DNA from 2 places in the Micromonospora sp. 4G55 genome. Region 2 is predicted to be linked to the other one. Evidence: riboswitches for the same ligand, from Rfam matches in the RefSeq annotation. Region 2 holds a riboswitch; the other holds the start of a gene.
What was found. Region 2 has a riboswitch for cyclic di-AMP ahead of JNW89_RS37315 (transglycosylase family protein). Riboswitches for the same ligand answer to the same signal wherever they lie in the genome.
Positions count from the first base shown of each region.

Region 1: linked by a shared signal. The riboswitch ahead of JNW89_RS22585 (hypothetical protein) and the one ahead of JNW89_RS37315 (transglycosylase family protein) in region 2 are both predicted to bind cyclic di-AMP.

Region 1 covers NZ_JAEVHN010000315.1:971-4,872, forward strand. Annotated here, with positions in the region: partial or broken gene JNW89_RS22575 (HAD-IC family P-type ATPase) at 1-366, opposite strand, end outside; gene JNW89_RS22580 (YibE/F family protein) at 685-2,022, shown strand; cyclic di-AMP (ydaO/yuaA leader) riboswitch at 2,189-2,319, shown strand; gene JNW89_RS22585 (hypothetical protein) at 2,324-3,343, shown strand; gene JNW89_RS22590 (carbonic anhydrase) at 3,409-3,902, opposite strand, start outside.
Region 2 covers NZ_JAEVHN010000098.1:3,423-7,324, forward strand. Annotated here, with positions in the region: gene nhaA (Na+/H+ antiporter NhaA) at 111-1,439, opposite strand; gene JNW89_RS37315 (transglycosylase family protein) at 1,772-2,410, opposite strand; cyclic di-AMP (ydaO/yuaA leader) riboswitch at 2,409-2,583, opposite strand; gene JNW89_RS36685 (hypothetical protein) at 3,033-3,158, shown strand; partial or broken gene JNW89_RS38690 (peptidoglycan-binding protein) at 3,160-3,699, shown strand; gene JNW89_RS38060 (peptidoglycan-binding protein) at 3,872-3,902, shown strand, end outside.

The sequences.
Region 1 (3,902 bases), on a different contig from region 2:
CTCGAAGGCGCCGAGGCTGGTGGCGAGCGAGGCGGCGTACGCGACGGTGATCGCCATCCCGATCAGCAGCATCATCCCCGGGGCCCGGTCGCGCACCTCGCGCACCGCGCCGACGAGGAACGGCCAGCCACCCCACCAGAAGACCACCGAGCCGAGCACCGGCCCGACCAGGGACCGGCCGGGGAACTCCAGCGAGTAGCCGAACCACTCCATCACCATGTGGCTGGTGGCGACCACGGGCAGGGTCAGCGCCAGGCAGAGCCAGAACCGGCGGCGGAACATCTCCGGGTCGTGGCCGGCGTGCTTGTCGTGCCCCCGGTGCCGGTCCGACCCCGGGGGCCCGGACTGTCCGGCGTGCTGGTCCATGCCCCCACGATGCCCGGTGGACGCGCTGCCGATGGCACGAACCGGGCGGACCCGCACCGAACCTGGCTACCATTCTCCGGCCATGACTCGCCATCCGCCGCAGCTGCCGCCGGCCCGCGTACCGCGCCGGGCTCGGCGGCCGTGGGCGACCGCCCGGGCGGGTCGACACACCGGGCGACCACGCCGCCCGGTCGCCCTGGGTGAGCACGCCGGCACCCAGGGCCCACATCGGGGTACGCGTTCCGCCACGCACGTTCCGCCGGTGAACCGACCGGCCGGCTGACACGTACCCCGCCCTGGATCGTTGGGAGACTCGCAATGGGCGCCGACCACACCCGTCCCGCTCCGTCCGCCCCACCGGGGGTGCGGCGGATCCTCGTCGCGACGGTGGTCCCGCTGTTCGTCATCACGGTGATCGCCGCCCTGGTGCTGTGGCCGCGCGACTCGCGGCCGGCCGACGGCGGCGCCGAGCCGGCGCGCCACCACGGCACGGTGACCCGGGTGGTGACCGAACCCTGCCCACCGACGCCGGAGGCGCCCGGCGCGGCCGAGGGCCCGTGCGGGACCGTGACGGTCAAGGTCGAGCAGGGCCCGGACAGCGGCCAGCAGGTGGAGACCCCGGTGCCCGCCGGCCCGGGTGCGCCCACCGTGGCGGTGGGCGACGAGGTGGTGCTGGTCCAGCTCGCCGACCCGGCCAACCCCACCGCCACCAGTTACCAGATCGCCGAACACCAGCGGGGCAAGCCCCTGGTGTGGCTGGTGGCGCTCTTCGCGGCGGCGATCGTGGCGTTCGGCCGGCTGCGCGGGCTGGCCGCGCTGGCCGGGCTGGGCGCCAGCTTCGCCATCCTGCTGGCCTTCGTCGTACCCGGCATCGCGGCGGGCGGCTCGCCGCTGCTGATCGCGATCACCGGCTCCGCGCTGATCATGTTCGTGGTGCTGTACCTGACCCACGGGATCACCGCGCAGACCTCGGTGGCGGTCCTCGGCACGCTCGGCAGCCTGGTGCTGACCGGAGTGCTCGGCAGTCTGGCCACCGCCGCCACCCACCTGACCGGGTTCGGCAGCGAGGAGGCCACCACGCTGTCGATGTACCAGCGCGACGTCGACCTGCACGGGCTGCTGCTGGCCGGCATCATCATCGGCTCGCTCGGCGTGCTCGACGACGTCACCGTCACCCAGGCCGCCACCGTCACCGAGCTGGCGCACGCCAACCCCGGACTGTCCCGGACGCAGCTCTACCGGGCCGCCACCCGGGTCGGCCGGGCGCACATCGCCTCCACGGTGAACACCATCGTGCTCGCCTACGCGGGCGCCTCGCTGCCGCTGCTGCTCCTGCTCACCGCCGACAGCCGGCCGGTGAGCCAGATCCTCACCAGCGAGTTCCTGGCCCAGGAGATCGTCCGCAGCGCGGTGGCGACGCTCGGCCTGGTCGCCGCTGTACCGCTGACCACCGCTCTGGCCGCGCTGGTCGCCACCGCCGGTCGTGGCCCGGCCGACGACCCGGCCCGGGACACCGGACCGGCACCCACGCCCCGCCCCTCCGCCGACCGGGACGCGGCGCTCGAGGCGCTGAGCGCGTCGCGTCCCGGCGGACCGTCCACCCCGGCCCCCGCACGGTGGCCCGACCCGGAAAGGAGCACGGACACCGCATGGTGACACTCCGCTGCGTGACCGACGCCGACGCGGAACCTGACGAACGCGTCACTCGTCACGCATCGCTACGACGAAATAACGCTTTTAGTCGGGTTCTGGACGTAGATCCCCGGTACGACTCTCGGGTAACCTCGCTGCCGGTCACCGCCGAAGGCGCGCAGCGGCGCCTGCGGTGCCGCCGCCCAATCGCCGCGAGGCGAACCGGGGAACCAGGTACATGGGGTGAATCCGCGCGAGCGGTAGGGGCCACTTCCGTCCCGAACCCGTCAGCTAACCCGGTCGGCGGTCGACGGAAGGGAACACTGTGACGGCACCCCTGCGCCGCTGGTTGACTCCGGTGGTGGCCGTGTTCGCCGCTCTGGCCATCCTCGGCGGGCCGACAGCCGCGATCGCCGCGCCCTCGACCCCCACCCCCTCCGGGCACGAGGAGGACGACGAGCCCAAGCTGCTCACCGACGTCATCGAGCTGCGCAACCGCGAGTACTCGAAGGCCAAGACGCAGCTGGAGAAGTCCAAGAAGCGCCAGCAGCAGCTCGCGCTGGAGGTGCGGCGCGCGCAGGACGAGCTGGCGGCGTTGCAGCCGACGGTCTCGCAGATCGCGGCGCAGTCGTACCGGACCGGCCGGATCGGCGCGGTGGCGATGCTGCTGGAGAGTGACGCCCCCGACTCGTTCGTCCGGCGAGCCGCCGCCCTGGACGAGCTGAACATGGTCAACGCGCAGAAGCTGGCCAAGGTCACCGCCGCCAAGAACCGCGCGGAGCAGGCCAAGCTGGCGCTGGACGCCGAGGTGCGCGAGCAGCAGAAGCTCACCAACGACATGGCCCGGGAGAGCCGGGAGGCGGAGAAGGCCCTCCAGCTGGTCGGTGGCCGGGGCTTCACCGGCGGCCTGGTCGACGCGACCTCGCCGGTGGCCCGGATCGGCCCCGGCCGGATGGCGGACGGCAGCTGGCGTCCCGAGTCGCGTACCGAGGACGACCCGACCACCTCCGGCACCATCACGCCGCGCACCCTGCACGCGTACAAGGAGGTCCGGCGCGCCGGCTTCAACCGGTTCGCGGGCTGCTACCGGCCCGGTGGACCGTGGGAGCACCCGAAGGGCAAGGCCTGCGACTGGTCGTTGCAGCGGAGCGGCTTCGCGCCCTGGCACAACAACGACACCCGGATGTACGGCAACAACCTGGCCGCGTTCCTGATCCGCAACGCCGACCGGCTCGGCATCTACTACGTGATCTGGAACCGGCAGATCTGGTTCCCGGCGACCGGGTGGAAGTCGTACAGCGGACCGTCGAACCACACCGACCACGTGCACATGTCGATGCTCTAGCGCGCGGCGCGTACCGAACGAGGGCCGTCCCCGGTGGGGGCGGCCCTCGTCGCGTGCGGGGGGGGTCAGCCGGCGACGGCGGTCGCCCGATCGCCGGCCTGGGCCGGCACGGCGCTCGGCACCGCGGCCACCGTCCGCACCTCACCGGCGGCCAGCCGGTACGACATGCCGACCACCGCGCACCGCCCCTCGGCGACCGCGGCGGCCAGTACGGCGGAGTTGCCCAGCAGCGCCTCGACGGTGTGCGCGATGTGAATGTCGACAATCCCGTCGACGTCGTCGACGCCCTGCTCGGCGGCCCGCCGGAGGCTGGGCGCCACCGCGTCCACCACCGCCCGCAGGTGCCCGACCGGCGGCGTGCCGGTTCGCGCGGCGTCCCGGGCGGCCTGGACCGCCCCGCAGGAGTCGTGGCCGAGCACCACCACCAGCGGGGTGCCCAGGACGCTCACCGCGTACTCGACGCTGCCGAGCACCTCGGGGCCGGCGGTGTGCCCGGCGGTACGGACCACGAAGAGGTCACCCAGACCCCGGTCAAAGATGATCTCGGCGGCGAGGCGGG
Region 2 (3,902 bases):
GACCAGACTTCCCGGCGCTCCACGGATCCCGGTGATCATAACCACCGGGCACCAGCGGGTGAACCACACCGCGCCGGCCACGGGGGGCGGCAGCGGGTTCGTGCGTGAGCTCAGCGACCAGCGGTGCCGTCGGTCTGCCACTCGTAGACGTCCGGGATGCCATCCCGGTCACGGTCGACGGTCTCCAGCTCGTGCACCCGCCGGTACAGGCGGGTGCGGGCGCGGAGGATGACCGTCGCGAGCAGCGCCGCGAGCAGGGACCCGGCGAGTACAGCGACCTTCACGTGGCCGTCGCGTTCGCTGCCGAGGCCGAAGGCCAGCTCGCCGATGAGCAGCGACACGGTGAAGCCGATCCCGCCGAGCAGCGCCAGCCCGAGCACGTCGAGCCAGTTGAGGCCCTCGTCCAGGTCGGCCCGGGTGAACCGGGAGACCAGCCAGGTGGCGGCCATGATGCCGACCGGCTTGCCGACGAGGAGGCCGGCCACGATGCCCAGCGCCACCCGGTCGGTCAGGGCGGTGGCCAGACCGGCGACACCACCGATGGTGACGCCGGCGGAGAGGAACGCGAAAACCGGCACCGCCACCCCGGCGGAAATGGGCCGGAACCGGTGCTCGAAGTGCTCGGCCAGACCCGGTCCCGCATCCGGCCCACCGGCGGCTTCGCTGCGGATCACCGGAACGGTGAACGCCAACAGGACCCCCGCCACGGTGGCGTGCACCCCGGACTCGTGCATCAGCGTCCAGGTCGCCGCGGCCAGGGGCAGCAGCAGCCACCACGACCGGACCCGGCGCTGCACCAGCAAGCCGAACACCGCCAGCGGCACCAGGGCGCCCAACAGCGGCGCGACCGACAAGTCGCTGGTGTAGAAGACCGCGATGATGACGATCGCCAGCAGGTCGTCAACGACGGCCAGGGTGAGCAGGAAGGTGCGCAGCGCGGAGGGCAGGAACCGGCCGACCACCGCGAGCACCGCCAGCGCGAAGGCGATGTCGGTCGCGGTCGGGATGGCCCAGCCCTTGACCGCGCCCCCGCCCGCGCCGGCGGCGATGACGTAGTAGATGGCGGCCGGCAGGAGCACCCCACCGACGGCCGCCGCGACCGGCACCGCGGCGCGACGCGGATCCCGCAGGTCGCCGGCGACGAACTCACGCTTGAGTTCCAGGCCGGCGACGAAGAAGAAGATCGCCAGCAGGCCGTCGGCAGCCCAGGTGGCCAGGCTGAGGTCGAGGTGCAGCGACGCGGGACCGACCCGGAAGTCCCGAAGCGACTGGTAGCTGTCCGCCCAGGGCGAGTTCGACCAGACGAGCGCCAACAGGGCCCCGATGAGCAGAAGGCCTCCGCCCACGGTCTCCTTGCGGAGAATGGCGGAGATACGGCTGGTCTCGCCCCACGAGCGTCGGGCGAACAGGTTGGCACGGCGCCGGGTGGCGTCGGTCACGGAAACTCCTCGTCGGCAGGGGTCGCGTCATCCATCGCCGACCAGACTTCCCGGCACACCTGGGCCAACCCTATCCGGCACCGCGGCGGGCCCGTCGGGTTCCGCGCTCGGCCGTGCTCGGGACCGGGCACGTGGCGCTGCCGCTACCCGGCGCGGCGCGACCAACCGGCCGTCGCCACCGCCAGGTGAATCGGAGTGACACCGCGCCGGGTGCTCCGACGGTGCGCCACGGGAGACCACGACGCGCGGCACGGGCCGGCCGGGCGTCGATACGGTCCACCCCTGGTGCAGGGCGGTGACGCGTCAGAGGCTGAGCTTCTGACCGGGGAAGATCAGCCCCGGGTCGCGCCGACCACGCGCTTGTTGCGCTCGTACAGCGCCTGCCAGCCACCGGCCAGGTCCCGGGCGTCGGCGATCTGCGACAGGGTGTCACCCGGCCGCACCACGTACACGTCGCCGGTCCCGGCCGGCGCGCTGCGCCGCTGGCTGCGGGTGCTGTGCTGCTCCCGCGAGGACCGCTCGGTGGCGGTGGCCCTCGACGAGCGCCGCTCCGACTTCTGCGATTTCTGCGACTTCTCCGAGGTGGTGGAGTAGCTCCTGGTGGAGCCACCCTTCCGGCCGCAGGTCGGCCAGGCACCGATGCCCTGACCGTCGCGCACCTTCTCGGCGATCGCGATCTGCTCGCCCCGGCTGGCCAGGTCGGCGCGGGAGGCGTACTTCTTGCCGCCGTAGCCGGACCAGGTGCTCTGCGAGAACTGCAGGCCGCCGTAGTAGCCGTTGCCGGTGTTGATGTGCCAGTTGCCGCCGGACTCGCACTGGGCGATCGCGTCCCAGTTGACGCTGGCGGCGCTCGCCGGCGACGCCGGTGCCAGGACGGCGGCGACCCCGGTGACCGCACCGACGGCGAGCGTGCCGACGGCGATGCGGCGCGAGCTGACCCGTCGGTGACGGGCGGTGTATTCAGTTGCCATGTGGATTCCTCCACGCCGACGAGGTGAGCTGTCGGGTTCGGGCCGAGGAGCCCGGCCGCCCGTGGGCGGCTTCACCCCGAGGTGACGTGCACCGAGGAACGTGTGGGTCCCCCGCTCCATGCCCGCTGAAAAGGTCCCACCGGCCGGCGGCATGGATTAGGCGTTACCGGCCGTGGTGTCCGCGATCGCGAACACGAACGACGTTAGGAACTGTTTCGGGCGATTGCCCACTTCTTGTGAAGTTCTTCACCCGGCTGAGCGACGGCTTCGTCCTTCGAGTTGCGGGGTGGCCGGCGGTGCTCTACAAGGGCCGGTCGGGAACCTGTCACGACTGGGCCGAAAGTCTCGCCCCGAGCGGCGGATCAGGTGCCGTCACCTCCCCGTCTTCGCTGGTCAGGCGGGTTCGATCGGCGGCCCGCGCCGCCGGACGGTCAGCGTTGCCGCTGATTGGCGACTCATGTCTGGGCAGCCCGGCCGCCGACTCGGACGGTAGGGAGCAGAGCGCGGCCGCGGCGCCGACGCTTCGGACCCGCCGACCGTCGGATGCCGGTCGCCGGCGCCCTGGCCGTCACGGTCCGCCTCGGTTCGCGGCGGCCGGCCATCCGCGAGAGGAAGGACCTTCATGGACACCGTCAGCATCGACACCGACTACCTCGTCGCCACCCTGGACGAGGACGACGACCCGGAGAGCCTGGCCGGCGACGAGGTCGACTTCGACCTGGCCGCCGCGCTGGAAGAGGAGGAGTGAGATGGGCGTGCACCTGGCGCCCGCGCTGCGGGTGCTGCGCGAGGAGATAGACACCCGCTGGCCGCAGCGGGACCGCAAGTCCGACGGCTGGTTGGGCGATGCCAGTCACCAGGCGCGCCGCTCGGACCATAATCCGGACAATGACGACCAGTCGGTCAACGCGGTGGACGTGGACGTCGACGGGATCGACCCGCTGCTGGTCGTCCGGCAGGCCGTCAACCATCCGTCCACCCAGTACGTCATCTACGACCGGAAGATCTGGAGCCGTACCCGCAGCTTCCGACCGGCCCGGTACACCGGGCCGAACCCGCACGACAAGCACCTGCACGTCAGCGTCAGCCACCAGCGGAGCCTGGAGGACAGCCGCCACCCGTGGGGGATCGCCACCGCCACGACGGCGCGGCTCGGCGACCGGCTGCTGCGCGCCGGCTGCCGGGGCGGTGACGTCCGGGAGTTGCAGGCCGTCGCCAACCGCCTCGGGGCCCGGCTGACGGCCGACGGGGTGTTCGGGCCGGCCGTGGCCGCCTGGGTACGGTCGTTCCAGACCGCCCGAAAGCTCACCGCCGATGGGGTGGTCGGCCCGCGTACCGTGGCGGCCCTGCGCGCGGCCGTCACGCCGGCCCCCGTCGGTGCCCAGCGGCCGGCCGGCGACGCCGGTGTCCGGGGGCAGACCGGGCTCGCGGACGCTGCGGCGCGGCAGCACGGGCGGGGACGTGGCCTTCGTTCAGCGGTTCGTCGGCGCGA